2 regions of the Providencia sp. PROV_01 genome follow, and region 1 is predicted to be linked to the other one. Evidence: predicted binding sites of a transcription regulator. Region 1 holds the regulator's gene; the other holds the start of a gene.
What was found. The regulator sigma-54, encoded in region 1, starts transcription at its own class of promoters, with help from an activator protein. The targets are predictions, from matches to a motif close to GTTGGCACANNTTTCGCTNT.
Positions count from the first base shown of each region.

Region 2: the regulator sigma-54 is predicted to act here: its motif matches at 2,952-2,971, upstream of glnA (glutamate--ammonia ligase).

Region 1 is NZ_JBRFKD010000002.1:3,958,696-3,966,755, reverse strand. Features, by position in the region: gene rnk (nucleoside diphosphate kinase regulator) at 1-39, opposite strand, end outside; gene npr (PTS phosphocarrier protein NPr) at 251-523, opposite strand; gene rapZ (RNase adapter RapZ) at 529-1,380, opposite strand; gene ptsN (PTS IIA-like nitrogen regulatory protein PtsN) at 1,500-1,967, opposite strand; gene hpf (ribosome hibernation promoting factor) at 2,061-2,348, opposite strand; gene rpoN (RNA polymerase factor sigma-54) at 2,371-3,816, opposite strand; gene lptB (LPS export ABC transporter ATP-binding protein) at 3,858-4,583, opposite strand; gene lptA (lipopolysaccharide ABC transporter substrate-binding protein LptA) at 4,589-5,149, opposite strand; gene lptC (LPS export ABC transporter periplasmic protein LptC) at 5,151-5,726, opposite strand; gene kdsC (3-deoxy-manno-octulosonate-8-phosphatase KdsC) at 5,743-6,303, opposite strand; gene kdsD (arabinose-5-phosphate isomerase KdsD) at 6,318-7,286, opposite strand; gene mlaF (phospholipid ABC transporter ATP-binding protein MlaF) at 7,765-8,060, shown strand, end outside.
Region 2 is NZ_JBRFKD010000002.1:634,520-642,579, forward strand. Features, by position in the region: gene glnG (nitrogen regulation protein NR(I)) at 1-209, opposite strand, end outside; gene glnL (nitrogen regulation protein NR(II)) at 219-1,268, opposite strand; gene glnA (glutamate--ammonia ligase) at 1,425-2,834, opposite strand; gene ACU696_RS03700 (PadR family transcriptional regulator) at 3,194-4,132, opposite strand; gene typA (ribosome-dependent GTPase TypA) at 4,566-6,389, shown strand; gene ACU696_RS03710 (hypothetical protein) at 6,466-7,068, opposite strand; gene yihX (glucose-1-phosphatase) at 7,419-8,033, shown strand.

The sequences.
Region 1 (8,060 bases):
AGCATCTAAATCATTGATAATAATTGTTGGCTTTGTCATACCACACTCCAATAGAGACATACAAAGCAAACACCCCCCACCCATAAGGTAGGGGGTGTCGCTAGAAATAAGTTTGTTTAAAATATTAGGCGCTATACGCTTTAAAGGGAAGAGATCATGATCACGATCTCTAAGCCTGCCTAGATAAAAATCTACTGATTGACATGCTATAGCTAGCTTGAAACTCTGCTATTTTTCATCATTTCATCAACTATTCTTCGTCAAACCTGTTTTCGAATAGGTTGATAATTGCAGACAAGGCCTGATTTTCATCCGGACCGCTAACCTCGATATCAATCTTACTGCCTTGTTCTGAGTCTAACATCAACATCGCAATAACGCTATCGGCCTCCGCCTCAATTTGATTATTATTACGCAAAATAACTCTAGAGTTAAATTGTTTAACTAAATCATAGAGTAACATGGCAGGCCGTGCATGCATCCCAAGCCGATTTTTGAGCGTTATTGTGGCTTTTACGGTCATTGCTGTTATTTACGCTTTTCCAATGTTCTGTGGCGTGACTGCACATTTTTACCACGGGAACGGAAATAATCGGCAAGTTGTTCTGCGACGTATACTGAACGGTGTTTCCCTCCTGTACAGCCAATCGCAACAGTTAAATAGCTACGGTTATTGGTTTCTAACATCGGTAGCCATAATTCTAAATAACTACGAGTTTGGTAGATGAAGTTATGGACTTCAGTATGCCTATCTAAGAATGCAGCAACGGGCCGGTCAAGACCTGTCATTGGGCGTAATTTCGGATCCCAGTGCGGGTTTGGTAAAAAACGCACATCGAATACATAATCGGCATCAATAGGAATACCATGTTTGAAACCAAAGGATTCAAACACCATTGTCAGTTCACGCTCACGTTTGCCCATCAAACGTGTTCTTAGCATTTCAGCTAATTCATGAACGGACATTTCTGAGGTATCAATAACTAAATCAGCACGAGAGCGTAAAGGTTCAAGTAGCTCATTTTCCTCATCTATTGCGCTTTCAAGCGAAAGATTTTTACTTGAAAGTGGGTGCAACCGACGAGTGTCACTATAACGACGTATAAGCGTGTTACGGTCGGCATCTAGAAACAATAATTGAGGAGAGAAGGTTGATGGTAATTTATCAATCGCTTCTTCGAAAATCTCTGGATTGTCGGGCATATTACGCACGTCGATGCTTACCGCTGCTGAAATATTACGATCAGCCAGTGAATTCGCTAACTCCGGCAGTAATACAACCGGTAGGTTATCTACGCAATAGAAACCCATATCTTCCAGCGCACGTAAGGCAACGGATTTCCCCGAACCGGAACGGCCGCTGACTATCATCAGCACCATGAGCTTGCTCCCTTTTGTTTCTTAATAATGTGTTTCTTGAAAAGCAGTACTTGCCAATTAATATTACTTAGAAACCATAACAATATCATTTGCATATGGCAAGATACATAATTTATCGCTTACTCTGTAATTATGCTGTATAGCTCTTCATCACTTTGTGCACTGCGCAGGCGTTTACAGAGCGTTTTATCGGCTAATTTTTTGGCGATAAGCGACAACGTATGCAGGTGCGTTTTACATTGGTCTGATGGCACGAGTAAAGCGAAAAGCAAGTCAACAGGCTGGTTATCAATTGCATCAAAAGCAATCGGCTCTTCTAAATGTAAAAAGACACCGACAGCACGGCTACTTTCATCTTCGTTCAGCTTTCCATGAGGAATGGCAATACCGCCGCCAATACCTGTTGTGCCAACTTTTTCTCTGGTTAATAACGCTTCAAATACCGTATTTTCAGGTAATTCCAATTCAACGGCAGCCAGCTCACTAATAATTTCTAAAGCTCTTTTTTTACTGGTGCACACAATATTATTACGTGTACAGGCTGATGATAAAACAACGTTTAACTGGATTTCTATATCACTATTCATTTTATTGTTCACTTAGGACTACAAAACCAGATGATGTATCCCACCATCTGGTTTGAAACATTATTCGGCTAATTAATAAGCCGCGTCAATGTATTAATGTTGTCTCAGTTTTTCTTTATGTTTGGTTAATTGGCGCGACAGTTTGTCTACGAGTATATCTATAGCAGCGTACATATCGTTTTCTTCCGCTGATGCGTGGAGATCCGCTCCATTAACTTGCACGGTTGCTTCAGCAATTTGCTGAACTTTTTCAACTTTCAAGACAACTTGGATACCATTAATACGATCAAACAATTGCTCCAATTTTTTGAGTTTTTTCTCAACAGTCTCGCGCAATGCAGGAGTAACTTCAATATTGTGTCCAGTAATCTGAAATTCCATACAATCTTCCTTATTTTATCAATTAAACCAGCTGCTTACGCTGGTTAGAGGGCGGAATGGATAACGATTCTCGATACTTAGCAACAGTTCTGCGAGCGACTTGAATGCCTTGTTCTGCCAGCATACTCGTCAATTTACTGTCACTCAATGGTTTTGCTGGGTTTTCAGCAGCAACCAGTTTTTTCACCAATGCTCGAATTGCGGTTGAGGAGGCTTCGCCACCTGTGTCCGTATTAACATGGCTGGAGAAAAAATACTTCAACTCAAAAATGCCTCGTGGACTATGGAGAAACTTTTGAGTTGTTACTCGTGAGATGGTTGATTCATGCATGTCCACTTGATAGGCGATATCGGCCAGTATCATCGGTTTCATATATTCCTCACCCAGCTCAAAGAATTCTTGTTGCTGTTCTACAATACAAGTCGCGACTTTTAAGAGTGTCTCGTGGCGGCTTTCAAGGCTTTTAATCAACCATTTTGCATCTTGCAGATGACTACGAATATATTGCGAGTCATCTTCATTTGCTGAATTATTTAGCATCGAAGCATAATGGTTATTAATACTTAGTTTAGGGATGCTATCTGTATTTAACTCAACTTGCCAGTGCCCAGCAATTTTTTTCACTAAAACATCAGGAATGACGTATTCTGATTCCCCAGTATTGATGGATTGGCCGGGTTTTGGATTCAGCGTTAAAATCAGGTCTATCGCGGTTTTTAGTGCATCTTCTTTTAAGCGAGTTAATTTACTCAGCTGGCGAAAATCACGGTTAGCCAGCAAATCAATATGGTTACTAATAATGCGCTTTGCATCTTGTAGCCCATCAGTTTGCTGAGGATACAGCGACAATTGGATTAATAAACACTCTTTTAAATCTTGTGCTGCAACACCCAGCGGGTCGAAATGCTGAATACGCTTTAGGACAGCGATGACTTCTTCTATGCTAATTTCAGGGTTATCAATCCCTTCATGTATATCAGAAATTGCTGTTGTCAGATAACCGGAATCGTCTATTGAATCAATAATGGCAGTAGCGATTGCCCTGTCTGTGTCAGTAAAAGGGGTCAGCTCAGCTTGCCATGTCAAGTAATCTTGCAGCGTTTGTGTCGTTTCACCTTGATAAACAGGCAGTTCATCAAAACTATAATCGTTACTGGTCCCTGACGGTGTTCCTGCAGTATATATTTCATCCCAATCAGCATCTAAAGGGAGCTCATCTGGCATATCATGATTTTCAAGAGCGTCTTTGGTATCGAGTTCACTGGTATCGGTATTTTCATTTAGGGAGTCAATAGATTCGGGCTCGGAATTCAACTCTTCTTGTTCAAGAAGTGGGTTGGTTTCCAAGGCAAGTTGAATTTCTTGCTGAAGCTCAAGTGTAGACAGCTGCAACAAGCGGATAGCTTGCTGCAATTGAGGGGTCATTGCAAGTTGTTGACTGACTCTAAGCTGCAAACTTTGCTTCATGAATCTGTTTTATTCTCCCTAAAAAATGACAACACGATAATTTATAACCGGAAACCTTCACCTAAGTATACACGTTTCACTTGTTCGTTCTCTAAGATCATGGTTGGTGACCCATGCGCAATTAAGTGCCCTTGGCTGACAATATAGGCTCTTTCACACACATCTAAGGTTTCCCGCACATTATGGTCGGTAATTAAAACGCCGAGGCCGTAATCTCTTAAGTGCTGAATGATTTTTTTGATATCTAAGACGGAAATAGGGTCTACACCCGCAAAAGGTTCGTCTAATAAAATAAATTTTGGGTTAGCAGCAAGTGCACGCGCAATTTCCACACGGCGGCGTTCCCCACCGGATAGCGACTGCCCCATACTGTCCCGAAGATGGGTGATACTAAATTCTTCCATCAATTCCTCAGCACGTTCTTTACGTTGCTGGGAGCTCAAATCTTCGCGAATTTCTAACACAGCCATTAAGTTATCATAAACGCTGAGGCGGCGAAAAATTGAGGCTTCTTGAGGAAGATAGCCAATTCCACGACGAGCACGTTCATGCAGTGGTAGAAGGCTGATATCTTCACCATCAATCATAATTTTGCCAGCGTCCCGCTGAACAATACCCACAACCATATAAAAGGTTGTGGTTTTACCGGCACCGTTTGGTCCCAACAAGCCAACGATTTCTCCTGATTTAACTTCCAGGCTGACATCTTCAACGACCTTACGTTTTTTATAGGCTTTAGCTAGATTTTCAGCGGTTAGTGTAGCCATAACAGTTATTTACTCTTACTTGCTGATGAATTTTTATTCGCTGCTGGGCCTTTTTCTTGCAATTGGGCTGGCAGTATTACAGTGGTGACGCGTTTACCTTTATCACTAAATGCTTCCATTTGCTGCGTAGGAACCAAATAGGTAATTTTGTCACCTTGGATATTGCTGTCTAACTGCTCAAGATAAGCATTGCCTGTTAAGGTGACGAGCTGTTTATCGACCTCATAACGGGCTTTGCTGGCATGGCCTTTAATTGGTTTGCCATCATCCTGTAATTGGTAAAAGGTAACCGGGGTACCAAAGGCCTCAATCACAATTTTATCCGAGTCACTACTTGGACGTGTTACAACCACTTTATTGGCTCTGATATCAATAGAACCTTGTTTAATAACAACATCATCAGTAAAGGTGGTGACGTTTTTTTCTAAATCAAGAGATTGTTTGACCGAATTAATCGTCATTGGCTGCTGCGTATCACTTTTTAATGCCATTGCAGGTAGGCTAAGAGCCAAGATTGCACTGGCAACAGCTCCTTGAATAAAACGTTTCTTAGTTACTTGATTCATTTTAATGCTCTTCTGGTTGTAACACATAATGAGTTTTAACATCTTCGATTAATTCAGCCGTTCTTGTACGAAGGTTTCCCTTCATTTTCATACCGGTAGAATTGAGACCTTGTCCAATAATGGTCACTTTATCATCAGATGAAACGTCTTGTGTTGTCAAATTGACAACTGCACTCTCAGTTGTAATTCGTTGGATCTGCGAGTCTTTGGTTAAGCTATCAACCTGAACATCGCTATATAAATAGAGAATTCTATCGTTCGTTAACCTAGCCTTGAAAGCCTTAACCGTCCAAGTTGGCTCGCCCGCTTCGTTATAAGTGGTTAGAACCGGTTTTGAAAACCACGTGATTTTTCCTTCAGTGTAGTTATCTATTTTATCTGAAACGAGTTTATACGCTAAATTACCCGTTGGATTATAGACAAAAGTCACTGAATCATCAGTTTGATAATTAGGTTGACCATCATTAATTACTTTATCCTCTTGGTTGTCAGAATCACTACCTGCTAAATTCCAGCCGATAAGCCCTAATACAACCAAGGATAAAATAATAATTAACCACTTCTTCGCATTGCTCATGAATTCAATCTATTCGTTATATTGATAAACCTTTTGCTTCTTCCAGTTTGCCTTGAGAAAGCAAAATAAGGTCACAAAGTTCGCGGACTGCGCCTTTTCCTCCGCCAATGCGAGTCACATAATCCGCTCGCGGTAATAACAAAGGATGGGCATCCGCGACGGCGACGGATAAGCCTACTTTAGCCATAACAGGCCAGTCAATCAGATCGTCCCCAATATAAGCTATTTCTTCAGCTGATAATTGTAGTGTATCTAACAGTTCGTGATACGCCAAAAGCTTATCGCTTTGACCTTGGTAAAGATATGTAATGCCTAATGTTTGGGCCCTATCTTCAAGAAGCTTCGCTTTTCTTCCTGTAATGATGGCGACCTCAATACCGGAAGTTAATAAGCAACGTATCCCATAGCCGTCACGGACATTAAAGGCTTTGAGTTCTTCGCCATTATTTCCCATATAGACCAAGCCATCAGACATGACACCATCAACATCGCAGATCAATAATTTGATTTTTTCTGCTTTGGTTAAAACAGTATTGGCAACAGGGCCATAGCAGGTTTCCAACAAGGTAGACGTCATGGTATTTCCTTATGTTATACAACACCTGCTTGAAGCAGATCATGCATATGTAGCACACCAACTAATTTGTTATCATTTGCAACTAATAACGAAGTCACATGCCGAGATTGCATTAAATTAAGCGCTTCAACCGCTAACATGGTTGGTGATACTCGAATTCCACCGGGGGTCATTAAATCAGCAATTTTAGCGTTATTCAGGTCGATTCCCATATCAAAGATACGGCGTAAATCCCCATCAGTGAAAATACCTTCAATATTCATATCATCATCACAAATAACGGTCATACCCAGTTTTTTGCGGGTAATTTCCACTAAAGCCTCGCGTAAAGACGCACTTTTAGGAATATGGGGGATTTCATCACCCGTATTCATTAAATCACGAACGAGGAGTAAAAGTTTGCGCCCAAGTGCGCCACCCGGATGCGAAAGTGCGAAATCATTCGCAGTGAAGCCGCGGGCGGTTAATAAGGCTATCGCTAATGCATCTCCCATCACGAGTGTAGCTGTTGTACTCGTGGTAGGAGCAAGCCCCAATGGACAGGCTTCTTGAGGGACTTTGATACATAAATGAACATCTGCATATTTTCCCATATTACTTTCAGGGTTGTTAGTCATACAGATTAAAGGCACTTTAATTCTTTTTAAAACAGGAAGTAAGGCTAAAATTTCTCCTGACTCACCAGAATTTGAAATGGCTAACACAACATCGTTATGAGTAATCATCCCAAGGTCACCGTGACTGGCCTCTCCCGGATGAACAAAAAATGATGGTGTTCCTGTACTCGCTAGTGTGGCGGCAATTTTACGGCCAATATGCCCCGATTTCCCCATTCCCATTACGACGACTTTACCTTCACAGTTAAAAATGAGCTGGCAAGCGCGGTCAAAGTCAGTATTGATATATTGTTCTAGGTTTTTTAAACCTTCGTGTTCGATATGGAGAACTTCTTTACCTACTTTCTGAAAATCGAAGTTTGACATTTCTAGTTCCATGCGTAGCTTTTAAGTTAATCGGATTAGCGAAATTAAATTGTATAACGAATACTTGGTATCAGTAAGTATTTTGTCAGTTAAGCTATTTTTAATGTTAGTTTTATACTTAATGAGTATTTTTCGGGACTTCGATGTAGAATTTAATACGTACAAGACGATTTCATTAGCATCTTGAACCAAAAATGGATAGGCAAATTCGAGTATCCTCAAGCTAGGTAAATCACAACATTCTAAGAGCTATCTGCTGTTAATAGTGAAAGCTTTTGCTGACTATAAGTAAATTATATTGTTTTTTCTCTGTTATCTGAAGGTAAAAACAGGGTTGTAACACTAAAAGTCATATTTTCAACGCTATAATACTATAAATTCTATTTTGTTGTGATATTTGACGATTTTCAGTTTATCTTTCGGTAACATCTGAACGGATAAAAATATTTACGCGTGGTGTATAACGAGTTATTTAACAATGCAAGCACAGACAGACAACTTAATTGAAGTACGGAACATGTCCTTTACTCGTGGAAGCCGGAAAATATTTGAAAATATTAATCTGGCGGTTCCTCGTGGAAAAATTACGGCAATTATGGGGCCATCAGGGATTGGTAAAACCACATTACTGCGCTTGATTGGTGGGCAATTACGGCCAAATGAAGGTGAAATTTGGTTTGATGGCGACAATATTCCAGCGCTGTCACGCTCAAAGCTGTATCAATCTCGTAAAAAGATGAGCATGCTGTTTCAATCCGGGGCGTTATTCACGGA
Region 2 (8,060 bases), 3.3 Mb from region 1:
TTAATTGTATTTAGTAGCTCAATACCATTTTTACCTGGCATACGGATATCTGATAACAACACATCAGGGAGTGAGTTTTCTAATGCGCTGAGCACTGCATTCGCACTATCAAAGCAGGTACAAGCAAAATTAGCATTATTTAATGCGCGTTCAAGTACCCAACGGATGGAGCTATCATCATCAACCACCCAAATTTTTCCCTGCGTCATGGCTATCTCCTATTTCTTAATTGGTAGATAAATGGAAAACTCAGTGTGGCCCGGCCAACTGGTAAATTCGATTTTTCCTGCGTGTTGGTCAACTAAACTGCGAGCAATCGACAGGCCAAGCCCTGTGCCATCAGGTCGTCCGCTGACCATGGGATAGAACAACGTATCCTGAATTGCCAATGGAATACCGGGACCGTTATCTTCAATATCAATACGTGCAGCTAATCTATAACGTTCACCTTGCAATGTGACTTGAAAAGCTGTTCGTGTACGCAAAGTGATATAACCTCCCGTTTCGGCGAGGGCTTGTAAGGCGTTTCGGGTGATATTTAGAAGCACTTGCTCGATTTGGTCCGGGTAATACTCTAATTCAGGCAAACTTGGGTCATAATCACGAGTTAGTGTTACATTATCGGGTTTTTCTAATGACACTAACCGCGTTACGTTTTCCATAATATGATGAATACTTTGTTGCGTTTTCGGCCCCGGGTATTGTGGCCCAAGTAGCCTATCAACCAGTGCTCGCAGGCGGTCGGCCTGTTCGATAATCACTTGAGTATATTCATTTAATTGTGGGTCAGGCAGCGCTTTAGAGAGCAGTTGCGCAGCGCCTCGCAAACCCCCGAGTGGGTTTTTAATCTCGTGAGCAAGCCCACGGATCAGTTCACGGGCAGCGAGCTGCTGGGCATTTTGTGCGAGTTCTTGGCTCAAACGTCGCTGGCTATCTAATTGTGAAAGCTCAACTAAAATAAATTGTTCTGAAAAAGGCTGGGCGCTGCACGACATCACATGAGAATGGTTGTTAAACACTAAAGTGACTTCATTTTCGGTAAAGCTATGGCCTTCTTTTAAGCTATTGAGCATCAGTTCATCATTGAGTGAACAATAGCTGAATAACAGGGGGAGAGGCGTACCATATAGCTTGCGCTGGCTTTGGGTTAAGATCTGGAGTGCAGCATGGTTGGCGTAATGGATAACCAAGTCGTAATCCAAAATTAGCACGCTATTAATGAGAGAGTCGAGAATATGTTCCGGTGCTGGCAAGTGTTCGGTTTTCATGTAATGTTGCTCCTGCACTATTTTGGTGCATTATACCTGATAGACCAAACAACCGATATTTGATTTTTGTTGCGTAAGTACCTTAGAGATAAAAGGCCCCATCGAAAGATGGGGCAAGTGCTTCACGGCAACAAAGACTAACAGTGGAACGGCGTGTTACACACTGTAGTACATTTCAAATTCGAGAGGGTGTGGTGCCATACGAACACGTTGTATGTCGGCACGGGTTAATTCGATATACGCATCGATAGCATCATTAGTGAATACACCACCACGGGTTAAGAATTCACGGTCTTTATCTAATTCGGCTAACGCTTCATCTAAAGAACCTGAAACTGTTGGGATTTCTTTGGTTTCTTCCGGTGGTAAGTCGTATAAGTTTTTGTCCATCGCATCGCCAGGGTGGATTTTATTGATGATGCCATCAAGACCCGCCATTAGCTGGGCTGCAAACGCTAAATATGGGTTAGCTGCAGGGTCTGGGAAGCGAACTTCAATACGGCGTGCTTTTGTACTCGCAACCACTGGAATACGAATCGAAGCAGAGCGGTTACGTGCAGAGTATGCCAACATGACTGGCGCTTCAAAGCCCGGAACTAAACGTTTGTATGAGTTAGTGGTTGGGTTAGTAAATGCGTTCAGCGCACGTGCATGCTTAATAATACCGCCGATGTAGTACAGCGCCATTTCTGATAAACCGCCGTATTTGTCACCTGCGAACAGGTTCACACCACCTTTAGATAAAGACATATGGCAGTGCATACCAGAACCATTATCACCCACTAAAGGTTTTGGCATAAAGGTCGCTGTTTTGCCGTATGCATGGGCAACATTGTGAACGACATATTTATAAATCTGAGTTTCATCCGCTTTTTTGGTCATGGTATTAAAGCGGGTAGCCACTTCGTTTTGGCCTGCGGTCGCTACTTCATGGTGGTGAGCTTCAACAACTAAGCCCATCTCTTCCATTGTGGTACACATGGCTGAACGCAAGTCTTGTGATGAATCAACCGGTGGAACGGGGAAGTAACCGCCTTTTACTGCAGGGCGATGGCCTTTATTGCCACCTTCGTATTTGGTTCCTGTATTCCATGCAGCTTCGATATCATCGATATGGTAGTAGCTACCGTGCATGTTGTTGCCAAAACGAATGTCATCAAAAACGAAAAATTCAGGCTCTGGTCCAAAGAGAACGATATCAGCAATCCCGCTAGAGCGCAGGAAATCTTCTGCGCGTTTTGAAATTGAACGTGGGTCTCTGTCATAACCTTGCATTGTGCCCGGCTCTAAAATATCGCAGCGTATAATCAATGTGATATCGGCAAAGAACGGGTCTAACATCGCGGTAGACGCGTCAGGCATTAATACCATGTCTGACTCATTGATGCCTTTCCAGCCACCAATAGATGAACCATCAAACATCTGGCCTTCTTCAAAGAAGTCTTCGTCAACTTGGTGAGCAGGGATAGTGATGTGTTGCTCTTTACCTTTAGTGTCGGTAAAACGCAGATCAATAAATCTAACATTGTGCTCTTTAATTAACGATAAAACATGTTCAGCGGACATCTCGGCTCTCCTGGTCGGGTCTAATCAACAAATCACAAGCTATTTTTGAGGGTGTGTTTGTTGTTTGTCTGGCGTGCTAGTCATATAAAAGTGGTTAGTACGCGCTCTATAAATAGATAAGCGAAAAGCGTGCCAACTTTTTAATTATAGCAAATACTGATTGTTACGTGAGGACGAGGGATTTTCATCATGCTGCATTGGTCGTATTGCACTATATTAGTGCGTGAAATGACTATTTTGCACTGTTCTAGTGCGTTTGCGAGTGGAGCTCAAATAAAAAAGCCAACATTGCGCTCTGTTAAAGCATAAGGTTGGCCGGATAAAAAAGAAATGAGGTGGTTTAATGCCAGACAGCTACATTAATCTTCATCGCTATTAGTTAATAATGTATTCACTTCTTCAATTTGTTTTACTGCATCATTGATGATGGAGGCAATTTGGCGCGTCTGCTCTTCGTTTAGTTGTTTTAAAACCATTTTGTGACGTAATAAAGCTTTAAAACGACTGACTGCCATTTCAATGTCTTCTGCTAAATTACTGCCTTGTTGCATATCACGTGCTTTAGCCAGTTTGCGAGCAATAACCGCTTCAATTTCTTTATTTTGAGCTAAATGATCAGAGCCTTCCGGCGTAATCGTAAAACTTTTTCGATTACGTTCAACAATCTGAGACTCCAAGAAGCCTTGTTCTTCTAACAGGGTTAGAGTGGGATAAATAACACCCGGGCTTGGCACATACAAGCCATTTGAGGCTTCTTGAATATCCTTGATAATTTCGTAGCCATAGCTTGGTTTTTTAGCGACTAACGAAAGTACCATAATATGAAGGTCGCCATGGTCGAATAAACGACGTAGGCCTTTACCTCTTCCACGACCTCTTTGGCGGTCATCACCATGTCCACGACCATGACGGCCTTCGCCGTGGCAGCGTTCACCATGTCCACGACCATGACGGCCTTCGCCGTGGCAGCGTTCACCATGTCCACGACCATGACGGTCTTCGCCGTGGCAGCGTTCACCATGTCCATGTCCATGACGGCCTTCGCCGTGGCAGCGTTCACCGTGTCCACGACCATGACGGCCTTCGCCGTGGCAGCGTTCACCGTGTCCACGACCATGACGGCCTTCACCGTGGCAGTGTTCACCGTGCCCATGGCGGTCATCACCATAATAGTCATCTCCGTGGTTGCAATGTTCGTGACTATGACGGCCTTCATTGTGGCAACATCCACCGCGATGGCCATGTTGATTTTCATCATGGCGTGCATAATATACATGACGACAAGATTTAATTAGCATATAGTTACTCCTTAGTTTGTAACTTTAGATATATCGAATTTGTTTTCTGGTTTTACTATATTTAGATATATCTAATTAGTCAATTTAGATATATCTAAATAACGCAAAAAGATATTTAAACTGGTAGTTAAGAAAGAAAGTCTATTTTTTGTTCTTTTTTTGGGCTGCTAATATTAAGTTTTTAGCGTATTATTCTGTCACTTCGTGGTTTCGCAGAGATGATGCTCATTATTTTGTGAGGGAATCTGGCACTGTTACGCAACTGAATGTTTTTTCGCTAAAAACTTTTTATACAGTGATGGGTTTCACATTTATTCCACTTGTGCGGAAAAACGTGTAAAATAACAGCAAATTAACGTAGAAAGTATGTTTTGGGTGTGAATAACGGCTCAGTAAGCATATTCCTTTCCTGTCAATTAAACGGTAAAAATCCTTGTCAATTCAAAATTTAAGAAACATCGCCATCATCGCTCACGTTGACCATGGCAAGACCACACTGGTTGGTAAATTATTGCAGCAATCAGGCACGTTCGGTGAACGTGAAACTGTTGATGAGCGTGTTATGGACTCCAATGACTTGGAGAAAGAGCGTGGTATTACTATCCTTGCTAAAAATACCGCTATCCAATGGAATGGTTATCATATCAATATCGTAGACACCCCAGGTCACGCCGATTTCGGTGGTGAGGTTGAGCGCGTTATGTCTATGGTTGACTGTGTACTGCTGGTTGTTGATGCGATGGATGGCCCAATGCCACAAACTCGCTTCGTAACGCAAAAAGCGTTCGACCACGGTTTACGTCCTATTGTTGTTATCAATAAAGTTGACCGCCCAGGCGCACGTCCTGATTGGGTTGTTGACCAAGTATTCGACTTATTCGTGAACTTAGGTGCAACGGATGAGCAACTCGATTTCCCTATCGTTTATGCATCTGCATTAAACGGTATTGCTGGTCTTGACCACGAAAACATGGCTGAAGACATGACTCCACTGTACGAAGCTATCGTGGAACACGTTGCGCCACCAGCGGTAGATATCGATGGTCCATTCCAAATGCAAGTTTCGCAATTGGATTACAACAGCTATTTAGGTGTTATCGGTATTGGTCGTATCAAACGCGGTGTTGTTAAGCCTAACCAACAAGTAACGGTTATCGATAGCGAAGGTAAAACTCGTAACGGTAAAATTGGTAAAGTTCTGACTCACTTAGGTTTAGAGCGTATTGACTCACAACAAGCGGAAGCGGGTGACATTGTTGCTCTGACCGGTTTGGGTGAACTGAATATCTCTGACACCATTTGCCAAGTCGGTAGCGTTGAAGCACTGCCTGCATTAGCGGTTGATGAGCCAACAGTTAGCATGTTCTACTGTGTTAACACCTCACCATTCTGTGGTAAAGAAGGTAAATTCGTGACTTCACGTCAGATCCTTGACCGTTTGAATAAAGAATTGGTTCACAACGTTGCACTACGCGTTGAAGAAACTCAAGACCCAGATGCATTCCGCGTTTCTGGTCGTGGTGAGCTTCACTTATCTGTTCTGATTGAAAACATGCGTCGTGAAGGTTTCGAATTAGCCGTATCTCGTCCAAAAGTTATCATTCGTGAAATCGATGGTCGTAAACAAGAGCCGTTCGAACAAGTGACGTTAGACGTTGAAGAACAGCATCAAGGCGACATCATGAAAGCATTAGGTGAGCGTAAAGGCGACCTGCGTGACATGATGCCAGACGGTAAAGGCCGTGTACGTCTTGATTACGTCATTCCAAGCCGTGGTCTGATTGGCTTCCGTACTGAGTTCATGACAATGACATCAGGTACTGGTTTACTGTACTCAACGTTCAGCCATTACGATGATGTTCGCCCAGGCGAAATCGGTGGCCGTCAAAACGGTGTTCTGATCTCTAACGGACAAGGTAAAGCGGTTGCTTATGCACTGTACAGCCTGCAAGACCGTGGTAAGCTGTTCTTGGGTCACGGTGCTGAAGTGTATGAAGGCCAAATCATTGGTATTCACTCACGTTCTAACGACTTAACTGTTAACTGCTTAACTGGTAAAAAACTGACTAACATGCGTGCGTCAGGTACTGATGAAGCGACAACTCTGTCACCACCAATTAAAATGACTCTGGAACAAGCTCTTGAGTTCATTGATGATGACGAATTAGTTGAAGTGACTCCGCAGTCTATTCGTCTGCGTAAACGTCATTTGACTGAGAACGATCGCCGCCGTGCAAACCGTTCTAAAGAAGACTAATTACCATGATGTAATGTTGTTTATTACTTTATTGTAGTTATGAGTGTAGTAAGGCGCCTTTCGGCGCCTTACTTATTTATAAAGGCTTATCTTTTTTCATAAAATACAGTGATGAAATAAATAGTCCGATAATTAAAGGGATTTCGTACAATTCTTCGATAAGGCTTTGAAGTTCAGAATGATATAGAAAAACTGAACTGAGAAACCTATGGTGTTCAACACTGTCTGAAATTAAAAAAGCACACAGGGTTAGTAGTAGGCTCCAAAGTGGAATAGCCGTGTTTTTTAGGTGAAAAACAATACTTTTTCTTAATGGTGAAGCACATAGCATCAAAACTAAACTGCTAATCAAGGTAATAGAAATTAGCCTGAAATAAGTGTGATCCAGATTAGGGAAAAATTCTCGTCCCCAATTTGTTCCTCTGCCAAATAATGTTACCCACCAGATAGTTGCCCATAACCAAAATAATTTCATTCCCTGACTTTTTTGCTGTAATGGTCTCATATAAAACCAAGTGAAAAAGACACAAAAAATTAGAGTGGCGGATTGAAAATGTTCAATAACTTTTGTTGTAAGGTCGATATTGAAATTCAGAGGGAAATAATTAAATAATGGAATTAAAAATAAACTTCCCCATAGAATAGCAATCGGCCAAGAGATTGTTTTATCTATTTTCATAGTCTGGCTTTTATATTTTAAGATTTATTTATTACTGATAATGCATTGATATCAGCTCACATTGCTTATGTGTAACTTGCTACGTACAAGCCATTATGCAAAAAGCCGATAGTGGGACTTAACATTTAGTATCAAAAACCGAGAGTGTGGTGTGAAATAGCACCTTTGGGATAAAAAGCGTTTTCTCGATAACAGAATAAATCGGCTGGTTTTCTGCTCATTAATTGCGCTAAGTGTGGATTGCTTAATCGATAAATTGACAAAATAACGTGAATTATCACTAATTAGGGCTGTTCAGTTGCCCGAATAATGATTAAAGTAAATTTAGTGAATAACAATGAGGAAAATTTATGCTGTATATCTTCGATATGGGTAATGTGATTATTGATATCGACTTTAATCGTGTATTTGATAAATGGTCTGAACTCAGCGGCACACCAAGTGAAGAAATCAAATCACGTTTTACTTTTGGTAATATCTTTCAATTACATGAGTGTGGAAAAATTTCAGACATCGAGTTTGCTGAGCTGCTTTGTGAAGAAATGGACATTACACTAAGCTTTGAAGACTTTGCTGAAGGCTGGCACGCTATTTTTATTTCGTTACGACCTGAAGTTATTGACATTATGGAACGCCTACGTGAACAAGGGCACCGAGTGGTCGTTTTATCGAATACTAATCGCCTACATCTCGACTACTGGCCAGCACACTACCCAGAAATTGCAGCTTCCTCCGATTTCTTATATTTATCCCAAGATTTAGGCATGCGTAAGCCTGATCCTGAAATTTACAAATATGTACTGCAATCCGAAGAGTTTGATGCTGCAGATGCTATTTTCTTTGATGATGTCGAAGAAAATATAAAAGCCGCAGAAGCCCTTGGTATTCGCAGTATTCATGTTGTGAATAAAGACACCATTCCTGAATATTTCCGCACTTACGATTTTAGTGCAGAAGTTGAATAATATCCTGATTTTATAGTGGGGCAACGG